DNA from 4 places in the Glutamicibacter sp. HZAU genome. Region 2 is predicted to be linked to each of the others. Evidence: riboswitches for the same ligand, from Rfam matches in the RefSeq annotation. Region 2 holds a riboswitch; each other region holds the start of a gene.
What was found. Region 2 has a riboswitch for S-adenosylmethionine ahead of EKH49_RS10080 (ABC transporter ATP-binding protein). Riboswitches for the same ligand answer to the same signal wherever they lie in the genome.

Region 1 (5,283 bases), on a different contig from region 2:
TCACCGGCCTGATCGTGGCCCTGGTCTACGCAAAGAACGACGGCAACGGCAAGTACGCCATGACCTTCGGCGAAGGTGCTGCCGAAATCGGCAAGACCATCTACAACATGCGCTGGGCTGCGCTGACCATCCTGTCGGTCCTCGGCCTGGCATACGTGATGAACCTTTCGGGCCAGACCATCACCATCGGCACTTGGCTGGCCGGCACCGGCGCGTTCTTCGCCTTCCTCTCACCAATCCTGGGCTGGATCGGCACCGCGGTGACCGGCTCGGACACCTCGGCCAACGCGCTGTTCGCCAAGCTGCAGCAGACCGCCGGCGTCAATGCCGGCATCGACCCGAACCTGCTGGTTGCCGCCAACACCTCCGGCGGCGTGGTCGGCAAGCTGATCTCCCCGCAGAACCTGGCCATCGCCGCCACCTCGGTGAAGATGGAAGGCCAGGAATCGGTGATCCTGAAGAAGGTTGCCGGCTGGTCCGTAGGCATGCTGCTGGTGCTGTGCTGCTTGGTCTACCTGCAGTCCACCCCGGTGCTGTCCTGGATGCTGCCATAGCCCTGACCGGCTAAAATAGATCCGATGTCAATGAACCCAGCTCCGCGTGCATACCAGATCGTTCTCCAGGCAATTGAAGAAGATCTGCGCAGGGAGAAGCTATCCGTAGGAGACCAGCTTCCCGGCGAGCGTGCGCTCGCGGAGCGGCATGGGATTTCGCGGGCTTCGGTCCGCGATGCCATCCGCATCCTCGATGTCATGGGCATTATCAAGACTTCTACCGGCTCCGGGCCGAACTCCGGAGCGGTGATCATCTCCAACCCCTCGGCCGGCATCTCGCAAGCATTGCGGCTGCACCTGGCGGCCAAGGGGATCAACGTCCGCGAGATCGTCGAGTCGCGCATCCTGCTGGAAACCTGGGCCGCGCAAATGAACCCCCGCGACCCGGTCTACGCCCAGCAGGTCATCGACCGCACCGCGGTGCTGATCATGCGCATGGACGACCCGCAGCTTTCCCGCGAGTCCTTCCACCGCATCGATGCCGAGTTCCATGTGCTCCTGGCCTCCATGGCCGGCAACGCCGTGGTGGAATCGATGATGGAATCGCTGCGCAACTCGATCAGCGACTACGTCTCCGACTCAGTGCCCAGCGACGAGGCCTGGCAGCCGGTGGTGCGCGTGCTGCGCCGCCAGCACAAGGCCATCCACCACGCCTTCGCGACGAACCAGCGCGAACGGGCAGCCCAGCTGCTCGAAGAGCACATCAACTGGTTCTACTCGCAGACCCGCTAGCGCCAACATCTAAACTTCGACCGTATAAGTCGGACTTTATTGCCCCTCGACCCTTATATATCTGATATATTCTGGGACAGCGACGGGGCTACTTTTTCGGATGCAACAGCAGGTTCATATCGCAGGTCAGTTCCCGTCGATTTACCATCGAAACTTCTTGCGAGGGAATTCATGAGCCAACTTTTTGACCTGTCCGGACGACTGGCCTTGGTCACCGGGTCCTCCCGCGGCATTGGCCGCGAACTTGCTAAAGCACTGGCCGATGCCGGTGCCACCATCATCCTGCACGGCCGAGATGCGCAAAGGCTTGACAAAACGGCCGCCGAATTCGCCGCCTGCTACGGCGCAGAAAGAATCCATAGCGTCTGCTTCGATGTCACCGATGACGCCACTGTGCGCGAGAATATCGCCGCCATCGAAAAGACCATCGGCCCCATCCGCATCCTGGTGAACAACGCAGGCATCCAGCACCGCGTGCCCATGCTGGAACTGGAAGTCGCCGACTGGCAGCGCGTGATCGATACCAACCTCACCAGCGCCTTCTTAGTAGGCCGAGAAGTCGCACGTGGCATGGTAGAACGCGGCGAAGGCAAGATCATCAACATCTGTTCGGTGCAAACCGACCTGGCCCGACCCACCATCTCCGGCTACACCGCGGCCAAGGGCGGACTGCGCAATCTCACCCGCGCCATGACCGCAGAATGGGCCGGAGCAGGACTTCAGATCAACGGCATCGCACCGGGCTATATCCACACCGAAATGACGCAGAATCTGGTGGATGACGAGAAATTCAACTCCTGGATCCTGGGCCGCACCCCGGCTGGCCGTTGGGGAACCGTCGAGGACCTAGCGGGCCCAGCAGTGTGGTTGGCCTCGGGTGGATCGAACTACGTGAACGGGCAAACCATTTTCATCGACGGAGGCATGAGCGTTGTCGTCTAGCGCCCTGTCCAACAGGACCTTGGCCGTCGTGGCGCACGCGGCCGGGGACCTGCGCATCGAGCAGATCGAGCTGCCAGCACCGGCAGCAAATGAGGCACGCGTAGCCATCGCCTACGGAGGCATCTGCGGATCGGACCTGCACTACTGGAGCCACGGAGCCGCTGGGGAATCCATCCTCAAGGCCCCGATGGTTCTGGGGCACGAGATCGTCGGCACCGTCATCCAGGCTGCCGCCGACGGCAGCGGTCCGCCAGCCGGAACCAAAGTTGCGGTGCACCCTGCAACACCAGGGGAGACCGGGGAACCTTATCCGGAGGCCTGCCCGAACCTTTCACCGGGATGCACCTACCTGGGCTCGGCTGCCCGCTACCCGCATACCGAGGGCGCCTTTGCGCGCGAGGTGAATCTGCCCTCCCGGATGCTTCGCGAACTGCCTGCCGGACTGTCGCTGCGCGACGCTGCGCTGGCCGAGCCAGCCGCAGTGGCCTGGCACGCGGTATCGCGAGCCGGCGAGGTTGCCGCCAAGAAGGCGTTGGTCATTGGCGCTGGCCCGATCGGAGCGCTGGCCGTGGCCGTGCTCAAGCGTGCCGGAGCCGAGGAAATCATCGCGGTGGACATGCACGATAAGCCGCTGGAAATTGCCAAGGAACTGGGTGCCACATCCACCTTGCGTGCCGATGACCAGGAGGCGATTGCCAAGGTGAACGCCGATGTGGTGATCGAGGCCAGCGGCAATTACCGCGGATTGGCCTCGGCGGTGCGCGGTGCTGTGCGCGGCGGGCGCGTGGTCATGGTCGGGTTGCTGCCTTCGGGAGAGCAACCTGCACTGATTTCCCTGGCGATTACCCGCGAGCTGGAACTTGCCGGGTCTTTCCGCTTCAACGGCGAAATCGACCAAGTGCTTGCTGCCCTGGCCGATGGCTCATTGCAGATTTCCGCGGCGGTAACCCACGAATTCCCGGTGGCCGAGGGCCTCGAAGCCTTTGAAACAGCCAAGAATTCTTCGAAGTCCGGCAAGGTCTTGCTGAACTTCCTCGGGAAGTAGCCCGCCTTTACCGCAAGTGCGCCGCCGCAGCCCCGAAGCCAGGGCCCGCGGCGGCTACTTGTTTGGTTTAGCGGACGTTAATTGGCCGCTGCAATGCTCACCGCGGTACGCACCGGTACCGGGTTGGCGAACAGATCCAGTACCGGGCAGTGGGCATCCACTGCCTGGCGCAGTTCTTCATAGCGTTCGGCCGATTCCGGGCCGGCGATCTGGATGTCCAGTTCCACCGACGAGAAGCCCGGGCGGATGGACTTGTCAATGCCGAGGAGGCCACGGACATCGAGGTGGCCATTGGCCTGGATCTTCACGTCGTCCACCTGGATGCCAAGGTTTTGGGCATACAAGCGGTAGACCACAACCTGGCAGGAGATCAGCGCGCCGAGCGCATATTCCACCGGGCTGGCGGCCACGTCGTTGCCACCCAGGGCAGCTGGCTCGTCGACCTGGAAAGTGTGCTTCCCGGAGACAATGTTGCTGGCTACCGAATCGAAACCCTCGCCCTGAACGGTAAAGGTCAATTTGGCGCTTTGCGGGGCCGCCGAGATGCGTTCGCCCCAGCCCTTGCCTGCTTCCTGCAGGCGCTGTGCGCGGTCTTCGGATACGGTCAGGGTAGATGCTGCATTAGACATGAGGAATTAATCCCCTTTCTGGCGCAAGGGGCGCCATCGCTTACGCACCTTGGCGTTCAAGATGCGTCGAATCTTCACCTGGGGCACCCCGCACAATGACGCAGGAGGGTTGCCGTCCACTCAGCCAGGGCTCAAAGAGCGGAACTCGTGATTCTGTGGTTCTTTTCTATCGGCTGCGGTGCCAGCGCGTAAAGGGCAGGGGTAACTTTTCGTCATCGGGCAACTTGTCTGGCTGCTCGCTAAGATGGAATCGAGCTCTCGGGCACCCACTGCACGAACAATGAACGGCGAGTATGGAATTCCAGCTGACACTTTCTGCGGCCCAGACCTTGGTGACCGAATCCGAATACAACCTGGGCCAGTTCCTCTGCGATTCCGGAAAAGTGGAGATCGTCCACCGGGACATGAAGCCGGGATATACCCGCATTTCGGCAATGGTGCTGCGCGAATCGGTGATGGCCGAGCTGCAAATCAACCGCGGCAATATCAGCTTCACCAGCTTCTGCAGCAAGCATCCGGGCGTTCAATCCTGCGAGGATGTCGCCGCCTTGCTCATTGAGGTCACCACCGAAGAGGACCAGGGCTTCTTCGTCTCCGACTCCGGGGTGGACCCTTTCGCATGGAAACGCAACAGCAAGCCGCAGTGGGAACGGACCCTTGACCGTCTGCTTCCAGCAATTCCAGATGAGCAACTGATTGACGAGGAACCGCTGGGATTGATCCTGAAAGTGGTCAGCGAACCCCGTTACGGAGGCGAGGACGCGCTGACCTTGCAGGCGCGGCCGGCCCGCCGGGGCACCAAGAGCCCCTGGGTCCAGACTGGAGTCAGCTGGCGCAACGTCGCCTTCGATGAGCGCTTCTCCAAGAAGCAGCGCCGAGCGGTCGTTGAACTGGACCGGCTGCGTGAACGCGTGGAACAGAACACCTACCGGCATTCGTGGGATCCCAAGGACTGGATCTCGCTGATGGATCTGCCTGGCCAGGACCTGCTGGATGCCTTCGAGGCCCTGCGCGACGCCGGAGTGCAGATCGTCAACGGCGGTTCCGCTGCCAAGCTCCCGGTGGAATTCAGTGCGCAACCAGCCATGGCCCACGTGGATGTGCGCCGCACTGAGCAGGGCCTGCGCATGGAAGGCAAGCTGCGCGGCCCGCACGAAGAGCACCACCACCTCCTGCCGATCGGCACGCCGCCGACCCTGCTGGCCTACGCCTCCAGCCCGTTGCCCAAAGCGAAGGAACTCGGCTTCGCGCAGTTCGCAGAACCGGTCAGAAAGGAACTGGCGGCATTCATCGAATCCGGTGCGCACATCATCCCGGATGGAGCCATCGAGCTATTCGAGCGGCAGCACCTGGACCGGCTGCGCTTAATGGCGCCGCTGAA
Region 2 (5,283 bases):
TAGCAGGGCATCGGTGATTTTTCCGAAGACGGCCAGCAGCACGATGGTCATGATCAGGCGGTCTAGGCGGCCATTGTTCTGCGAATCGGTGAGCAGGAAGCCCAAGCCCATCGACGCTCCGAGCAGTTCAGCCGCGACCAGGAAGAGCCACGCTTGGGCCAGTGCCAAGCGCAGTCCGGAGAAGATGGAAGGGACTACCGCGGGGAGCTGGACTGTGCGCAGCAGCTTCAGTCCCTTCAAACCGAAGGAGCGAGCGGCCTCGATCAGGTGGGCATCGACATGGCGCAATGCCAAGGCGACGGTGGTGAAGACCGGGAAGAACGCGCCGATGATCACGAGCGTGACCTTGGAATCTTCGCCCATTTTCATCCAGAGCACCAGCAACGGAACCCAAGCCAGCGAAGGGACGGCGCGCAGGGCGCTGATGCTCAGGCCCAGAAACGCATCTGCCAATTTGGACAGGCCGACGAGGGCGCCCAGCGCCAGGCCGAGCAGGGAACCAAAGGCGAAGCCCAGCAGTACACGCTGGGTGGAAATGCCGATGTGCTTACCAAGATCGCCATCTTCGAGGAGCTCAAAGGCGGCGGCAACGACCGAGCCTGGAGTCGGCAGCGTCCACGGGGCAACGATGCCGCTCACCGTGACGAATTGCCAGACAGCCACGGTGGCCAGAGGCAGGATCAGCGCAAGCAACCATTTGGGTGCGCGCAGGATCGTTGCGGCGATGCCTGTCTTGTGCTTGGCAGGTGTCGGATTTTCGCGGGTATCAGCCGCGTTTGCGGTGCTCATCGCTGTTTACTCTCCGGAGATCTTCGTTGCATCTGCCTTGAGGGCAAACTGGTCGTCAACGAGGGTTGCTAGTGCTTCATCTACGGATTCCTGCTTGGAAACATCGCCGCTGGCGACCAGGGTGGGGCCAATGTTGCTCAGCACTCCGGTGAATTTGGCGTCGGGAACCGCCGGAACGTCCAGATTGGAGCGTTCCTCGATCACGGTCTTGGCAACTTCTGGTTCGAGCCCTGCAACGTCGGCCAGGATCTCAGCGGTTTCCCCAGGGTTTTCGGCCGCCCAGCCGCGAGCCTTCTCATAGGCGTCGACCACGAGCTGGGCCAGTTCGGGGCTCTGCTTGATGAAGTCTTCGCGAGCGTTCAGCGCACCGTAGGTGTTGAAGTCCAGGTTCCGGTAAACCAGCTGCGCGCCGTCTTCTTCGGCGGCTGCCATGATTGGATCCAGTCCGCTCCAGGCATCGACCGAACCGTTGACCAGTGCGGTGCGGCCATCGGCATGCTGCAGGTTCTGCAGCTTGATGTCGTCTTCGCTCAGTCCCGCGGTGTCCAGAGCCTGGAGCAGGAAGAAGTATGGATCGGTGCCCTTGGTGGCGGCCACGGTCTTCCCTGCCAGGTCTTCAACGGATTCGATCTTTGAATCCTTGTCCACTACCAGGGCTGCCCATTCCGGCTGGGAGTACAGGGCGACGGTCTTGATTGGTGCACCGTTGGAACGGTTCAGCAACGCTGCGGAACCGGCGGTGGAACCGACGTCAATCGCACCGGCGCGAAGCGCCTCATTGGCCTTGTTGGAACCTGCGGACTGGATCCACTCGACGTCAACGCCCTGTTCCTTGGCGGCCGCATCCAGCCACCCCTTTTCCTTGAGCACCAGGCTCAGCGGGTTGTACGTGGCAAAGTCGATGGACAAGGTCTGATCACCGGAGTCGGCAGTAGCGTTTTCGCCAGCGCAGCCGGTCAGGGCAACTGCGCCCATGAGCAAAGCGGCGGCGGACAGAGCGGTGCGGCGGGAGAAGCGGTTCAAGAGCATGGAGAATCCTAGAATTATGCGTGCAAGCGGATGGACGATAGGGCAAAGAGCAAGGATCGCCGAGGATCCAATGCGTTCCCTGGATTAATGGTTGGTTGGGTCGACGCCGAGCAGGCGCAGCAGGTGCAGGCGATCGGCAACGAACTTCTCGTCCGTGTGCCGGCGCGGTTGCCCGGCGGAGATCGCTAGGTCTTCGATGACACCAGCCGCGCCGTTCCCGGTGCTGCGTCCCAAGACGATAACGCGGTCAGCCAAGGTCAAAGCCTCGTCCACGTCATGGGTCACCATGAGTACCGTGGTGGGGAATGATGCGTGAATTGAGAGCAGCAAATCCTGCATCTTCAGGCGGGTCAGGGCATCGAGTGCGCCGAAGGGCTCATCGAGAAGCAATACGCCCGGGCGGCGGGCCAGCGCGCGAGCCAGCGAAACACGCTGGGCCATGCCGCCGGAAATCTCCCGCGGGCGCAGGCTGGCTGCATGGCTCAGCCCGGTCAGCTCGATCAGCTCATCAATCAGCGCGTCGCCAGAGGCCTTCTCGGTTCCTGGGGCCAGACCCAGCGCAATGTTCTCGCGCACCGATCGCCACGGCAGCAGCCGTGGTTCCTGGAAAGCAACGGCGCATAGCTCGTTGATGCCGTTGACCTCGTGGGTGCCTGTGCGGATGTCACCGGTGGAGGGGTGGTCCAACCCGGAGACCGAACGCAGCAGCGTGGATTTTCCGCAGCCGCTGGCGCCTAGGATCGCGAGGACTTGGCCGGCTGGAATGTGCAAGTTGATGTCGGCCAGCACGGTGCGGCTTTCCTTCTTTGTGGTGAAGGTCCGCGACACGTTGCTGAATTGGACGTCCAGTGCGGTTGAGGTGGTTGAAGTTGCCTCGGGCGCTGCAATGGTAAGAGCCATATCAATCTCCATCGGTCCTGGCGGTAGCACCGGCCTGCGGAGCCAGAGCTCCGAAGGTGGTTGCTGCGGCGTCAAAGAGCCAGATCTCTCGGCCGCTCGGGATGGTTACCCCTCTATTACAGCGAGTCGAACGATTTGGACGCAAATCTTGCGTAACATGAAAAAATCTTCGACACCTGCGTCACATTGCCCAGAAATTTCGTTATTTATTTTACCTAGGACCGGTTTGATCGACAGCATGCCAATCCTTGCAACTCATCTTCGATGGGACGGGGATTAGGCTGTGGGATTTGAGCATAGGCCCTTCCAAATCTGAGGCGAAATATGACTTCGCGGCTTGGAAGCGCCGGATTATTACCGTTACAAATGAATCACGACCCATCCAGAGCGGCTGAGAGATCTGGCTCCACGACGCCGCAGCAACCACCCGAAGAGCGGGACGGTGCTACTGCCAGGACCGATGGAAAGAATTGAGAACCCTGATGCCTATTGGCGAATCACCGAATGCCCCAGGGCTGGACTTCAACCAGCTCAGTGATCCTTCGCAAGCCAGCGCTCTGGAACTGGACGAGTTCGAGGAGCAGCTGCCCACGCGGCAGCTGCTGAAGATCACTCCCGGTCCCGGTGCGGATGAGCAGTACGACCGGCTGGCCGAAATCTTCCGCCCGGTCTTCGCCCAGATCGCCGCGACCGCCAAGGACCGCGACCTGAACCGCGTGCTTCCCTTCGAGCAGGTAGGCCTGCTGAACCGCGAGCGCTTCGGCGCGCTGCGCCTTCCCGTGGCCGACGGCGGCTACGGTGCGCGGCTGGTGGATGTCTTCCGCCTGCTCATCGAGCTCTCCGAGGCCGACTCCCATGTAGGCCAGCTGTGGCGCGCGCATATCGCTTTTGTCGAGAATGTGCTGGCACTGGAAGACGAGGCGCTGCGCAAGAAGTGGGTGGCCCGCATCGCCGCCGGGCAGATTGTCGGCAACGCCTACACCGAGCGCGGCGGCAACGCCCTGGGCACCTTGAATACGAAGGCCAGCTTCGTGGACGGGCGCTGGGTAGTCGACGGCGAGAAGTACTACTGCACCGGCACCATCTTTGCCGACTGGACCACTGTTGCGGTGGCCCACCCTGAGCTTGCCGGACGCCAGATCGCGGTGGTGTCCACCCAGCGCAGCGGCGTCAAGATCCTCGATGACTGGGACGGATTCGGCCAGGGCCTGACCGGAACCGGCACCACCGAATTCCATCAGGTCCCGGTGGACTGCTTCATGCCGCAGCAGCGCAATGACTCCGAAGCGGCGATCTTCCAGCTGGTGCTCATGTCCGTGCAGGCAGGCATCGCCCGCGCCGCGCTGAACGACCTGCGCAGCGCGGTGCAGGCACGCACCCGCATCTTCACCACCGGAACCGGGGTGCCGGTATACCAGGAACCCCAGGTCCTGCAGCTGGTGGGGGAGGTGTCCGCGGAATCCTTCGCCGCCGACTCGGTGGTGATCGGCGCGGTACTCGAAGTCGAAGCGGCCCTGGGCGATCCGGGACTGAACGACGAGGAACGCTACGCGGTCTGCGAGCTGGCAGCCAACCGTGCGCAAACCGTGGTGCAGCCGCTGGCCATCGGCGTAACGAGCAAGCTCTTCGACGGGCTGGGGGCCTCGTCCACGAGAAGCGGCTGCAACCTTGACCGGCACTGGCGCAATGCGCGCACCATCGCCACGCACAACCCGGCGATCTACAAGGCGCGCATCGTCGGGGACTACGAGATCAACGGCGTCCAGCCGCAGCGGCTGTCCGTCACCGGCGAAGATTCGACCCAGCGGGCCTGAGAGCCCGCGACGCAAACCAGGAACTTTCCATGAATATCGACCTAATGGGGGCAAAGGCATGAGCGAGAACAAGCGCGAGATCCTATTCAACGCATTCGACATGAACTGCGTGGTGCACCAGTCGCCAGGCCTGTGGCGCCACCCGGAGGACAAGGCCTCGACCTACAACACCCTGGGCTACTGGACGCACCTGGCCAAGGTGCTGGAGAAGGGCAAGTTCGACGGCCTGTTCCTCGCCGATGTGCTGGGCACCTACGACGTGTACAAGGGCAACAACATCACCCCGCTGACCTCCGGCGCCCAGGCGCCGGTCAACGACCCGATGATGCTGGTCTCGGCCATGGCCGCCGTGACCGAGAACCTCGGCTTCGGCGTCACCGCGGGTACCGCCTATGAGCACCCGTACGCCTTCGCCCGCCGCCTGGCCACCCTGGACCACCTGACCAACGGCCGCGTCGGCTGGAACGTGGTCACCGGGTACCTGCCATCGGCTGCCCGCAATATGGGCCAGGAAGACCAGATGGAGCACGACGAGCGCTACAACCACGCCGATGAGTACCTCGAAGTGGTCTACAAGCTGCTCGAAGGCTCGTGGGAAGACGACGCGGTGCAGAACAACAAGGAAACCGGCATCTACACCGATCCGGCCAAGGTGCACCCGATTGAGCACGAAGGCAAGTACTTCAAGGTCCCGGGCATCGCCATCACCGAGCCGTCGAAGCAGCGCACCCCGGTGATCTACCAGGCCGGC
Region 3 (5,283 bases), 230 kb from region 2:
TGTTCCACCTCGATGGTGGAGATGTTCTCGCCGCCGGAAATGATGATGTCCTTGGCCCGGTCGCGCACCTGGATGTAGCCGTCCGGGTGCATGACGCCGAGGTCGCCGGTGTGGAACCAGCCGCCATGGAAAGCTTGGGCGGTGGCGGCTTCGTCGCGGTAGTAGCCGATCATGACGTTATTGCCGCGCAGCACGATTTCGCCCATGGTCTGCCCGTCCGCCGGGACATCGTCCATGTTCTCGTCGACAATGCGCGCGGACTCGGCGGTGATCATGCCAACGCCCTGGCGGGCGAGCTTCGCTGCCCGGGCCGGCCCATCGAGCTCATCCCACTCATCCTGGTATTCGCACACCGTGTACGGCCCATAGACTTCGGTCAGGCCGTACACGTGGACTACTTCGATGCCCAGATTCTGCAGCTTGGAGATGATGGCCGGGGATGGCGGAGCGCCAGCGGTGGTGATCCGCAATGGCGCATCAAGCTGGTGGGCGCGGGTGGAGTCGGCGATGATGGAGCAAACGGTCGGGGCGCCGCACAGGTGCGTGGTCCCCAGATTCTCGATGGCGTCCCAGACGGCATCCTCGCGCACGCCGCGCAGGCACAGGTGGGTTCCTCCTGCTGCGGTGACGGCCCAGGGAGTGCACCATCCATTGCAGTGGAACATCGGCAGGGTCCACAGGTAGCGGGTCTTGGCGGTGAAGCCCTGGTGGTGTGCTTCGCCCAAGGAATTCAGGTAGCTGCCGCGGTGCGAGTAGAGCACGCCCTTCGGCTTGCCGGTGGTGCCCGACGTGTAGTTGAGGGTGATCGGCGCCCGCTCGTCGGCTATGGCATAGGGAAGCTTCTCATCCGAGGCTTCCGCCAGCAGCTCGTCCAAGGTGGCGTCCACTTGCACTTCGGGACGCGGTCCGGAGTACTGGTCATCGGTGATTTCGATGAGCGCCTCCAGCGTCGGGTTCTCCCGGCGCAGGGTCTTCGTATTCTCCAGCAGCTCGGTGTCGGCAAGCATCAGCTTGGCAGCCGAATGATCAATGATGTACTGCAGCTCGTGGTCCGAAAGGCGGGTATTCAGGGCAATGAGGACGCCGCCAGCCAGCGGCACGGCGTAATGCGCCATGAGCATTTCGGGAGTATTCGGTGCCAGCACGGCCACGCGGTCGCCCGGCTCAATACGCGCCTTCAGCGCCTGGGCAAAGCGGTGCACGCGTGCTTCGAGTTCCGCGTAGGTGTAGCTGCGAGTTCCATGGATGACGGCGGTCTTCTTCGGATAGGCCTCGGTTGTGCGCTCAAGGAAACGCAGCGGGGTCAGTTCTGAATGGTTTGCCTGAATCTCTACCATGGTGTGGCTATTCCTCAATCGTCAGCGATGGTTACGGAGAACAATAAGCAGGAGTGTGACTCAACGCACTCCATGATCAATAGTGTCATGAACCTCAGCGTCATGCGGAGAAACCAAGTTTCATTTCGGTGAGCGGTAGTGAATTCGCGACAGGCCTCCGGTTCCACGGGTAGAGCCGGGTCTTCCGCTGCAACGTGACCGGAGAAGGTCCGTAATGAAAGTTGCGTCGAAGGTCTCGGGCAAGGTGGATGTGGCGAATAAAAGACTGCTAAAAGGTTCATTTCAAGGCATTGGATCGAACGTTTCGTTGAATATTGCGATTTGCGAAGCAAAATGTTTGACGCGTGTTCGACATGAGCCATATCGTTTTAAACAGAATCAAGAGCATCAGCTATAAGCCCTGGCTTGCTGATCGGCAACCCTCTCAACGGTAGTGGGGTGCTCCAGGTGAGGATTCGGTTCCACGCAAAAACGTGCTGGAACAAGTACCGCACACGGCGCGGAACTCCAACGCTGGCGGCTTCGAGAATCAAGAAGCTCCGGCGTGCGGATTATTGCGCGGTGGGCAAGACCCGAAGGAATCGAGCCATGTCATTGAATCTTGAACTTGACCCGTTGACCCTGCGCAAGGTTTTCGCTCAGCATCCGTCAGGCGTAGCCGCCCTCTGTGCAGAACTGGATGGCGAGAAAACCGGCATTGTGGCTTCGTCATTTACCGTGGGTGTTTCCCTCGAGCCAGCACTGGTGATGTTCGCCGTGCAGAAATCCTCGAATACGTGGCCAAAGCTGCGCAACGCTGGCCGCATCGGCGTTTCGGTGCTCAGCGAACGCAATGAAGGAGTATGCGCTCAGATCGCGTCGAAGAACGGCGACCGATTCCGCGGGATCGACACCTATTCCTCGGAACAGGGCGCACTGTTCATTAACGACTCCACGCTGTGGCTGGAAACCTCGATTTACAACGAGGTCGAAGCGGGGGATCACTGGGTGATCTTGATGGAAGTCCACGGGCACCGCATCTCGAAGCACTCGCCGCAGATCTTCCACGATTCGCGCTTCCATTCACTGCCGGTTCCCGAGCTCGTCTAAGCTCTTCTGAACTTCCAAAGCTTCGGCCAGATCAACATATCGATCTGGCCGAAGCTTTTTTGATTTCGAGGCCTGCGGAATCACTTGATCCCTGTGCCAATCGGAAAATTAGGCGCGATGCCTGTTGATCTCCGGGCACCCCGGCAGCAACCCTGGACTACATGCAGCCCATGCACTGCGGGCAAGTTCGACGTGTAATTGCACTTCCACTGCAGCTGATTGCCGAGGTAAATCGGTGGCAGTGGGCCAAGAGCCCAGTTACGGCTTCAAATTCACGCAACGCCACCTCGGCGACATCAAGTTATCCACGGCCCTGAGCGGTGAAATTCTTGTCGGTTGTGAACTACTTCGGGCTCGGAGCCTTGATAGCGAACATTAATCCGTGGTGACTAAGGGTTTTGCAAAATCAACAGTATCCACAGTGTTATCCACAAAACTGTGGATGAAGTATGGGGAAATGTGAACAAAGGAGCGAAAACCCCGGAAACTGGGCGATTATGGGTGTTGATAACTTCGATGTGGTTGACGTGACCTTCAATGAATTAACTTTCTTTCCACAAGTGTGAAAATACAAACAGCCTAGTCAATCGATGTTACCGGTGTGTAGAGTGGGGTAATCCACAGGGTTCTCCCCAGACTGTGAACAGGGGAGTCCACAGGTAGCGGTGTGTTATCCACATATTCTGTGGATAATGAGGTTTACGCCTGTTAATAACAGCCCTAGTGTTGGCTTCGGGAGAGAAATATCCACAGGCGCTTTACAGCTAAATGTCCGTATCGACTGACATGATGAAGCGTTGCCATGAGGGCAAGGAGAATTTTCCCAGCGGGTCAATAGGGGATGGAAGTGTCTGCAATGAGTGCTGAGCCGGTTTACGAAGGACGGGAATCCGACGCAGGGCGCAAGCCGCCACAGGATATCGAGGCCGAAATGTCGGTGCTCGGCGGCATGATGCTTTCCAAGGATGCGATTGCCGACGTCGTTGAATCCATCCGCGGCACCGACTTCTACCGTCCCTCCCACGAATCCATCTACGAGGCAATCGTTGACCTCTACGGCCGCGGCGAGCCAGCCGATGCGGTCACCGTAGCCGACTTGCTGACCAAGCGCGGCGAAATCTCGCGCGTGGGTGGCGCTGCCTACCTGCACAACCTCATCCAGCAGGTTCCCACTGCGGCGAATGCCGGGTACTACGCAGAAATAGTGCGCGAACGCGCAGTGCTGCGCCGGCTGGTTGACGCCGGTACGCGCATCGTCCAGATGGGCTACTCGCCGGATGGCGAGGTCGACGCAATCGTCAACGAAGCCCAGGCCGAGGTGTACAAGGTTGCCGAGAACCGCAGCAGCGAGGACTACGTGCGCCTCTCGGACATCATCGAAGACACCGTCGACGAGATCGAGAACGCGGCCAACGCGGGCGACGGCATCACCGGCGTGCCCACCGGCTTCTACGAATTCGACGAGCTGACCCAGGGCCTGAAGGGCGGCCAGATGATCATCATCGCTGCCCGTCCCGCCGTCGGCAAGTCGACCTTCGCGCTGGACTTCGCCCGTTCGGCTGCCATCAAGCACAACATGGCCACCGTGTTCTTCTCCCTGGAAATGGGCCGCAACGAAATTGCGATGCGCCTGCTCTCGGCCGAAGCGTCTATCCAGCTGCAGGACCTGCGCAAGGGCTCGGTGGAAGATGCGCAGTGGACCAAGATCGCCACGACCATGGGCCGGCTCAACGAAGCCCCGCTGTTCATCGACGATTCGCCGAACATGTCCATGATGGAAATCCGCGCCAAGTGCCGCCGGCTCAAGCAGCGCAACGAGCTGCGCATGATCATCCTCGACTACCTGCAGCTGATGAGCTCGGGCAAGCGCGTGGAATCGCGCCAGCAGGAAGTCTCGGAGTTCTCGCGTAACCTCAAGCTACTGGCCAAGGAGCTCGACGTGCCGCTGATCGCGCTGTCGCAGCTGAACCGCGGATCCGAGCAGCGCACCGACAAGCGGCCCATGGTCTCGGACCTGCGTGAATCGGGTTCGATCGAGCAGGACGCCGACATGGTCATCCTGCTGCACCGAGACGACGTGTACGACAAGGAAAACCGTCCGGGCGAGGCCGACGTGATCATCGCGAAGCACCGTGCAGGTCCAACCAAGACCATCACCGTGGCATTCCAGGGCCACTACTCGCGCTTCAACAACATGTCCAACGAGGGTTAGTCCAGTCAGAACTGATATGGCACCTACTAAGCCAGCTCATTGCTGGCTATAGTGGGCGCCATGTTCGCTTCGTTGCAGGCTTTGCTGTGGGGCACCGTGGCCGGATCCGCCCTGCTGCTGGGTTCCGGTGCTGCCTGGTGGTTGAAGATCCCCAAGGTCTGGGTCAGCGCCATCATGGCTTTCGGCGCTGGGGTCCTGATCAGCGCACTGGCCTTCGAACTGGTGCTCGAAGCCTATGGCACCGGCGGCCTTGGTGCGACACTGGGCGGCGTGATCGTGGGCGCTGCCTTGTACTTCGGTGCGAACCGGCTGCTGGCCTGGCGGACCGGAAAGCGGCAGGCGCAGCGCGCAGGCGAGCAGGAATCATCAGGATCAGCGCTCGCTGTCGGTGCGCTCATCGACGGCATTCCCGAATCCGTGGCCCTGGGACTGACCGTCGTCGCCAGCGCAAGCATTAATCCGGCAATGCTGATCGCCATTTTCATTTCCAATGTCCCCGAGGGGCTGGCGAGCACCGCCCAGATGAAAGCGTCCGGGAAGAAGGGATCCTCGATCGCGTTGCTCTGGGGCGCCATCGCCATCTCCTGCGGGATCGCGGCCTTCCTCGGGGCGCTGCTGCTGGAATCCATGCCCGGCGAGGTGCTG
Region 4 (5,283 bases), on a different contig from region 2:
ACGATCGTGATATAGCCACCGACGATCGCCCACGAACCGGCAAAGGACCAGCGGGCGCCCATGGCGCGCAGCAGATAGTTGTGCTCGCCTCCAGCTTTCGGCATGGCGGCAACCAATTCGGCGTAGGTCAGGCCCACGACCGCCATGATCACGCCGCCAACCAGCATGGCCAGCGCGGCTCCTATCGGACCGGCGGTGGTGATCCAGTCGCCGGTGAGCACGACCCAGCCGAAGCCGATCATCGCGCCAACGCCGATGGCCAAAGCGTCCCAGCGGCCCAGGACCTTCTTGAGTCCCGGCTCGGCGGTGTGGTTCTTAGCGGTGTTTCCTGCCATGGCAATCCCTTCTGGAAAGATGATCAGGATCACACTATGCGCAAACGCGCCACAACGTATTGGATGTTTTGACTACATTTCAGGCCATTTCATCCAAACCGGGAGCTCAGGCCGCCGAGGAGCCCTTCTTGCTGGCATTCACCAGCGCCCGATCGACCTCATGGATGCCCAGGGCGAAGCCCGCGGACATCACCAATGACTTGATGGTCAACTCGGAAAGGTCATCGGCCACGTATACCAGCTGGATCGGGCCGGCCAGGATGAGCAGGATGGCGGTCCACAGCGCATAGGTCCAGGAGGTGCGCGCCTGCGCCATCTGCGGGAAACGGGCACGCCGGCGAATTGTCCGCACGCCGATGGTCACGATGACAACCGCGAGAATCACGGCGCCGAGGAAGAAGAAATTGCGCTGGGTGCGGATCCAGGTCAAGGTGGTGCCGACAAGAACGCCGAAAAGCACCGAAGCCCACCAGCTGATGCTGCGCAGCTGGTCCTGCGTCGCGGTTGGTTCGCCTGTCTTCACGCCTCTCCCATCGCCAATTGTTCCGAGCGCCCGGAACAACGCATCGTTCCTAGAATACGCGGTCGCCCGCTCCGCCAGCGAACACGCAGCCGCATCGCGCCGAGCGTGCCGCCGCAGCGGGCGCAGGGGTTGGGCTCAGGAGAGGATCAGCGTCCAGGTCACCACGGCCGGCTCATCGGAAGGGTTCTCCCAGCTATGCGGCTCGCGCCCCGGGAAGGTTACGGTGTCGCCCGCCTGAAGCTCCAACCGCTGGTCGGGCAGGATCAGGATGAATTCTCCGGCGATCACGTGCAGCACTTCCAGCTCGCAATCCATCGAATACAGTTCCGCTTCGCCGGTGCCCCTCGGCGCAATCTCGGCGCGGATCATCTGCAGCCGCTTTTCGCTGCGCGGGGTCACCAGCTGCTCGGTGATCCCGTCGCCGCCCAGTGAAACCCGCGGAGCCTGGTCCAGGCGCACCAGTTTCGTTTCCGGGACTTCGAAAAGCGTGCCGACCTCGATGCCCAGCACCTCGCACAGGCGCAGCAGCGTCGCCACCGAGGGGCTGGTCAGGTCGCGTTCCACACGCGAGAGAAAGCCCTTGGTCAGCCCGGAGAGCTCTGCGACCTGGTCAATGGTCATGCGCTGGGTCTGCCGCACCCCGCGCAGCCGCGCACCGATGTTGATCGCAGCACCGGTTGGTTCAACTGGCAAGGTTTTCATCGTTTGGCTCCATCAACGTCGTGTCCGGCAGCGGCATCCGCGGCGGCTTCACCGCCTGCGGGGCAAGTTTACCAATGGTAAACACGCGGTGTCCCCTACCGCGCGCCGGCCGCGGTCACTAGACTCTGTCCATGGACAGCACCAAGGACAAGCTCTGCGGGTACCTGAACGAGGCGCGCGAGAATGCGATCTTCAAGGCCGAGGGCCTGGCCGAGCAGCTGGCCCGCACCCCGCTCACCCCTACCGGCACCCACATCCTGGGCGTGCTGCACCATCTGGTGATCAACGAATACGAGTATTTCGGCACCTGCCTGCAGCGCGAGGCCAACGACCCCTATGTCCGCGAGTTCATCTCCCCGCATGATCCCGACGCTGATTTCCTTCCGCCCGCCAAGATGGACGGGAAGCAGCTGATCGGCCTGTACCGCAAGGCCATCGCCTTCGCGGACGAGGGCATCGCCGCCTTGTCCCTGGATTCTGCAGTGCACGTCCCGTGGTGGGGGCCGGCGGGGCATACCACCTTGGATCATCTGCTCATCCATGCCTTGGCCGAGACCTCCCGGCATGCAGGGCAGCTGGATATCATCCGCGAGCAGCTCGACGGCCGCGCCGGCTGGACCGCGACGCTGGATTTGCTGCCCGGCTACACCGCGGCGCAGTGGGCAGAGCACCGCCAGAAGCTGCAGCGGCTGGCCGATTCCCTGGCCCCGGAGAGCTGACCGGAAGTCATATTACGCAGTACGGCTTCATCTGGCGCCGCATGCGGCGGTACGCTCAGAATTGTTGCTTCACGAGACGCGGCGCCAAGCTCCGACTGGCCGCGCACCAACCCCAAGTTCATGGGTGGTTCGGATGAGGAAGCGGTCCGCGCATCAATTGGTGCACGGGCAAGAGCTCGCCAGAGAGTTGATATCCATGGCCATCCCGATTCTTCCCATCATCGACCGCCAGACCGGCCACGTGCAGTTCACCGCCGAGGGCCGCTGGTGCACCCGCTACGTTGCGGACCCGCTCAGGCTCGAACACCTCATCGCCCGCTGCTCCCGCCGTCCGGCCTTCGACCCGGACACCTCCGAATTGCTGCTGGTGGTGCCGGAAGCAGGGAATCCGGCAGGCAGGCGCCATGCATTTAGCCTTGCCAAATTCCCAAGTCCAGGGGCGCTGGCTAAAGTGGAAAGCTGAGCCGATCCACGGGTTTCCATGGGAAACTCCACGTTCCAGGAGAGCCTTTTCGAGATGCCACAGCACCCAACCGCCGAACCGACCAAAGCGCAGATCCAGCGATGGCGCAAGTATCTCGCCGATGAAGTCGCCGAGGGCGCCATCTACCGGGCCCTGGCGGAAAAGAAGACCGGGCAGGAACGGCAAATCCTGCTGGGCCTGGCCGAAGCCGAAGCACGCCATGAATCCCACTGGCGCACGCTGCTCGGCGAGCATGCCAAGGAAGTCCGCCCCTCGCTGCGCCGCACCATGCTGCGCTTCCTCGCCCTGCACTTCGGGTCGGTGTTCGTGCTGGCCATGGCCCAGCGCTCCGAGAGCAGCTCCCCCTACCGCAATGACAAGGACGCCACGGCTCAGATGGCTGCCGACGAGCAGGTCCACGAGGAAGTCGTCCGGGCCCTGGCCACGGCAGGACGCGCACGGCTGTCGGGCAACTTCCGCGCCGCGGTCTTCGGCGCCAACGACGGGCTGGTATCCAACCTGGCATTGATCATGGGCATCGGCGCCACCGGCGTTTCTTCGGCCTTCGTGCTGTTCTCCGGCATTGCCGGCTTGCTGGCCGGAGCGCTGTCCATGGCGGCCGGCGAATACGTTTCGGTGCGTTCCCAGCGCGAGCTGCTGACCGCCTCGCGGCCCACCCAGGTCACGCTGACCGCAGCCCCGAACCTGGATCTGGACGCCAACGAGCTGGTGCTGATCTACAAGGCCCGCGGCATGAGCGACGAAGACGCCGAGCACCGGGCCGCCGAACGCATGGGCCTGTTCACCTGCGACTGCAACCCTGATTTCTCGCTGAACCCGGAAGGCCGCAGCGAGGAGCTCGAGAAGGAGCACCAGGAGCTGGGCTCGGCCACCGGGGCGGCCACCACCTCATTCCTGCTCTTCGCTTCCGGCGCGGTGGTGCCGATCCTGCCATACATCTTCGGCCTCTCCGGGCTGGCCGCGATCATCGTGTCGGTGGTGCTGGTGGGCATCGCCCTGATGATCACCGGCGGCATCGTGGGCCTGCTCTCCGGAGCCTCCCCATTCAAGCGCGGCTTGCGCCAGCTGGCCATCGGCTGGGGCGCGGCGGCCGTCACCTACTGCCTGGGCCTGATCTTCGACGTCAGCGTCAGCTAATACTCCGCTTGGCATCGAAAATGCCGGGACAGCTTCGGCTGTCCCGGCATTTTCGATGCCCCGGACTAGATGTCCTTTGCCGGCCGGGTCCGACGGCGCAGGGTTTCCATGGACTGGATGAACGCCAGCGCTTCCTCGGCGGTGTCCACCAGGGCGATCTTCTGCTCCATCACGCGTTCCTTGGCCAGTGCCTGGAGCAGCGGCCACGCGGGCAGATCCCGGCTCCAGTAGTCGCGGCCGACCAGCACCATCGGCACCACGCGGGCACCGGTGGCGTAGTAGTTCTCGCAGGCATCCTGGAAGATTTCCTGGACCGTGCCGGCAGCGCCGGGCAGCACGACCAGCCCGCCGTTGGACTGCTCCAGCAGGATCGCCTCGCGAATGGAATTGGTGAAGAACTTGGCGATCCGGGTGGCAAACAGGTTCGGCGGCTCATGGCCGTAAAACCAGGTCGGCACGCCCAGCGACTGCCGATGGCTGGGGAAACGCTCCTTCACCATCAGGGCGGTTCTCGCCCAGCCGGTGCGCTGGTGGATCGCATCTGGCGCTTCGGCGAGCATCTGCATGGCCGCCGCTATGTCGTCTGCCCCGTAGTCGGCCAGCCATGCACCGGCATTGGCCGCTTCCATGGCTCCTGGCCCTCCCCCGGTGGCCACCGCGTAGCCGGCCCGGGTAATCATGCGCCCGAGCTCCAAGGCCTGCGCGTACTGCGTGGTGCCCCGGTTCATCGCATGCCCGCCCATCACCCCGATGATCGGGGTGTCCTTGAACGTACCCTCATACACCTCCGAGACCAGCGCCTGGCCAATGTGGTGATCGTGCAGGGTCCTGGCCAGCGCACTGTGATCGCTGTCGGCATTCGCCGCCGCATGCTGCTGGGAGTACGCGTATATTTTGGCATCGGGCACCTGCTGGTAGGTCTGCGTCCAGATCCCCGAGTACAGCTCTTCTGCCGTGTACAAGCCGCGGGCGCCGGTCTCGAACGGCAGCTGCGCCCCCGAGCTCATGCACAGCCCGCCCGTCGCCTGCACGATCTGCTGGCCTTGGGCGGAAAACTGGCAATCGATGAACAGCGCTTCGGAAAGATCCAGCGATTTCAGCACGGTATCCCGCTCGCGCAGATCCACGCGGTGCACGCGCCAGCCTTTTCCGTGGGCATGGTGGGAAACCAGCGCCTCGGCGGCAAGACGGTCGAATTCGACGAGCGAGGTGATGTTCACTGCTCGGGCTGGAAGATAGGGCCACACGTGGGACATGCGTCAACGCTACGTCATGGATAGTGATTATTCACAGAAGGGCCCTTCAACTTTCGCGACGGCCCGGAACGTGAAACGATGAGAGGATGACTGAATCTGTTCCACCAACCATTGACGCCCGCCATTT

Region 1: it holds a riboswitch for S-adenosylmethionine, as region 2 does, so the genes downstream of both, EKH49_RS00780 (OsmC family protein) here and EKH49_RS10080 (ABC transporter ATP-binding protein) in region 2, are expected to answer to the same signal.
Region 3: it holds a riboswitch for S-adenosylmethionine, as region 2 does, so the genes downstream of both, EKH49_RS11205 (flavin reductase family protein) here and EKH49_RS10080 (ABC transporter ATP-binding protein) in region 2, are expected to answer to the same signal.
Region 4: it holds a riboswitch for S-adenosylmethionine, as region 2 does, so the genes downstream of both, EKH49_RS14590 (hypothetical protein) here and EKH49_RS10080 (ABC transporter ATP-binding protein) in region 2, are expected to answer to the same signal.

The regions. Positions count from the first base shown of each region.
Region 1 covers NZ_SCKZ01000001.1:167,921-173,203, reverse strand. The annotation lists gene EKH49_RS00800 (L-lactate permease) at 1-554, shown strand, start outside; gene EKH49_RS00795 (FadR/GntR family transcriptional regulator) at 579-1,286, shown strand; gene EKH49_RS00790 (SDR family oxidoreductase) at 1,458-2,228, shown strand; gene EKH49_RS00785 (L-idonate 5-dehydrogenase) at 2,218-3,273, shown strand; gene EKH49_RS00780 (OsmC family protein) at 3,351-3,902, opposite strand; SAM riboswitch class IV at 3,934-4,055, opposite strand; gene EKH49_RS00775 (DEAD/DEAH box helicase) at 4,196-5,283, shown strand, end outside.
Region 2 covers NZ_SCKZ01000006.1:76,627-81,909, reverse strand. The annotation lists gene EKH49_RS10090 (ABC transporter permease) at 1-789, opposite strand, end outside; gene EKH49_RS10085 (aliphatic sulfonate ABC transporter substrate-binding protein) at 796-1,818, opposite strand; gene EKH49_RS10080 (ABC transporter ATP-binding protein) at 1,903-2,718, opposite strand; SAM riboswitch class I at 2,724-2,826, opposite strand; SAM riboswitch class I at 3,094-3,185, shown strand; gene EKH49_RS10075 (acyl-CoA dehydrogenase family protein) at 3,201-4,532, shown strand; gene EKH49_RS10070 (LLM class flavin-dependent oxidoreductase) at 4,591-5,283, shown strand, end outside.
Region 3 covers NZ_SCKZ01000006.1:305,781-311,063, forward strand. The annotation lists gene EKH49_RS11200 (long-chain-fatty-acid--CoA ligase) at 1-1,337, opposite strand, end outside; SAM riboswitch class IV at 1,714-1,831, shown strand; gene EKH49_RS11205 (flavin reductase family protein) at 1,926-2,426, shown strand; gene dnaB (replicative DNA helicase) at 3,283-4,638, shown strand; gene EKH49_RS11215 (ZIP family metal transporter) at 4,699-5,283, shown strand, end outside.
Region 4 covers NZ_SCKZ01000010.1:23,692-28,974, reverse strand. The annotation lists gene EKH49_RS14610 (APC family permease) at 1-335, opposite strand, end outside; gene EKH49_RS14605 (hypothetical protein) at 442-858, opposite strand; gene EKH49_RS14600 (cupin domain-containing protein) at 994-1,560, opposite strand; gene EKH49_RS14595 (DinB family protein) at 1,692-2,279, shown strand; SAM riboswitch class IV at 2,347-2,460, shown strand; gene EKH49_RS14590 (hypothetical protein) at 2,476-2,742, shown strand; gene EKH49_RS14585 (VIT1/CCC1 transporter family protein) at 2,797-3,900, shown strand; gene EKH49_RS14580 (LOG family protein) at 3,966-5,156, opposite strand; gene EKH49_RS14575 (DEAD/DEAH box helicase) at 5,243-5,283, shown strand, end outside.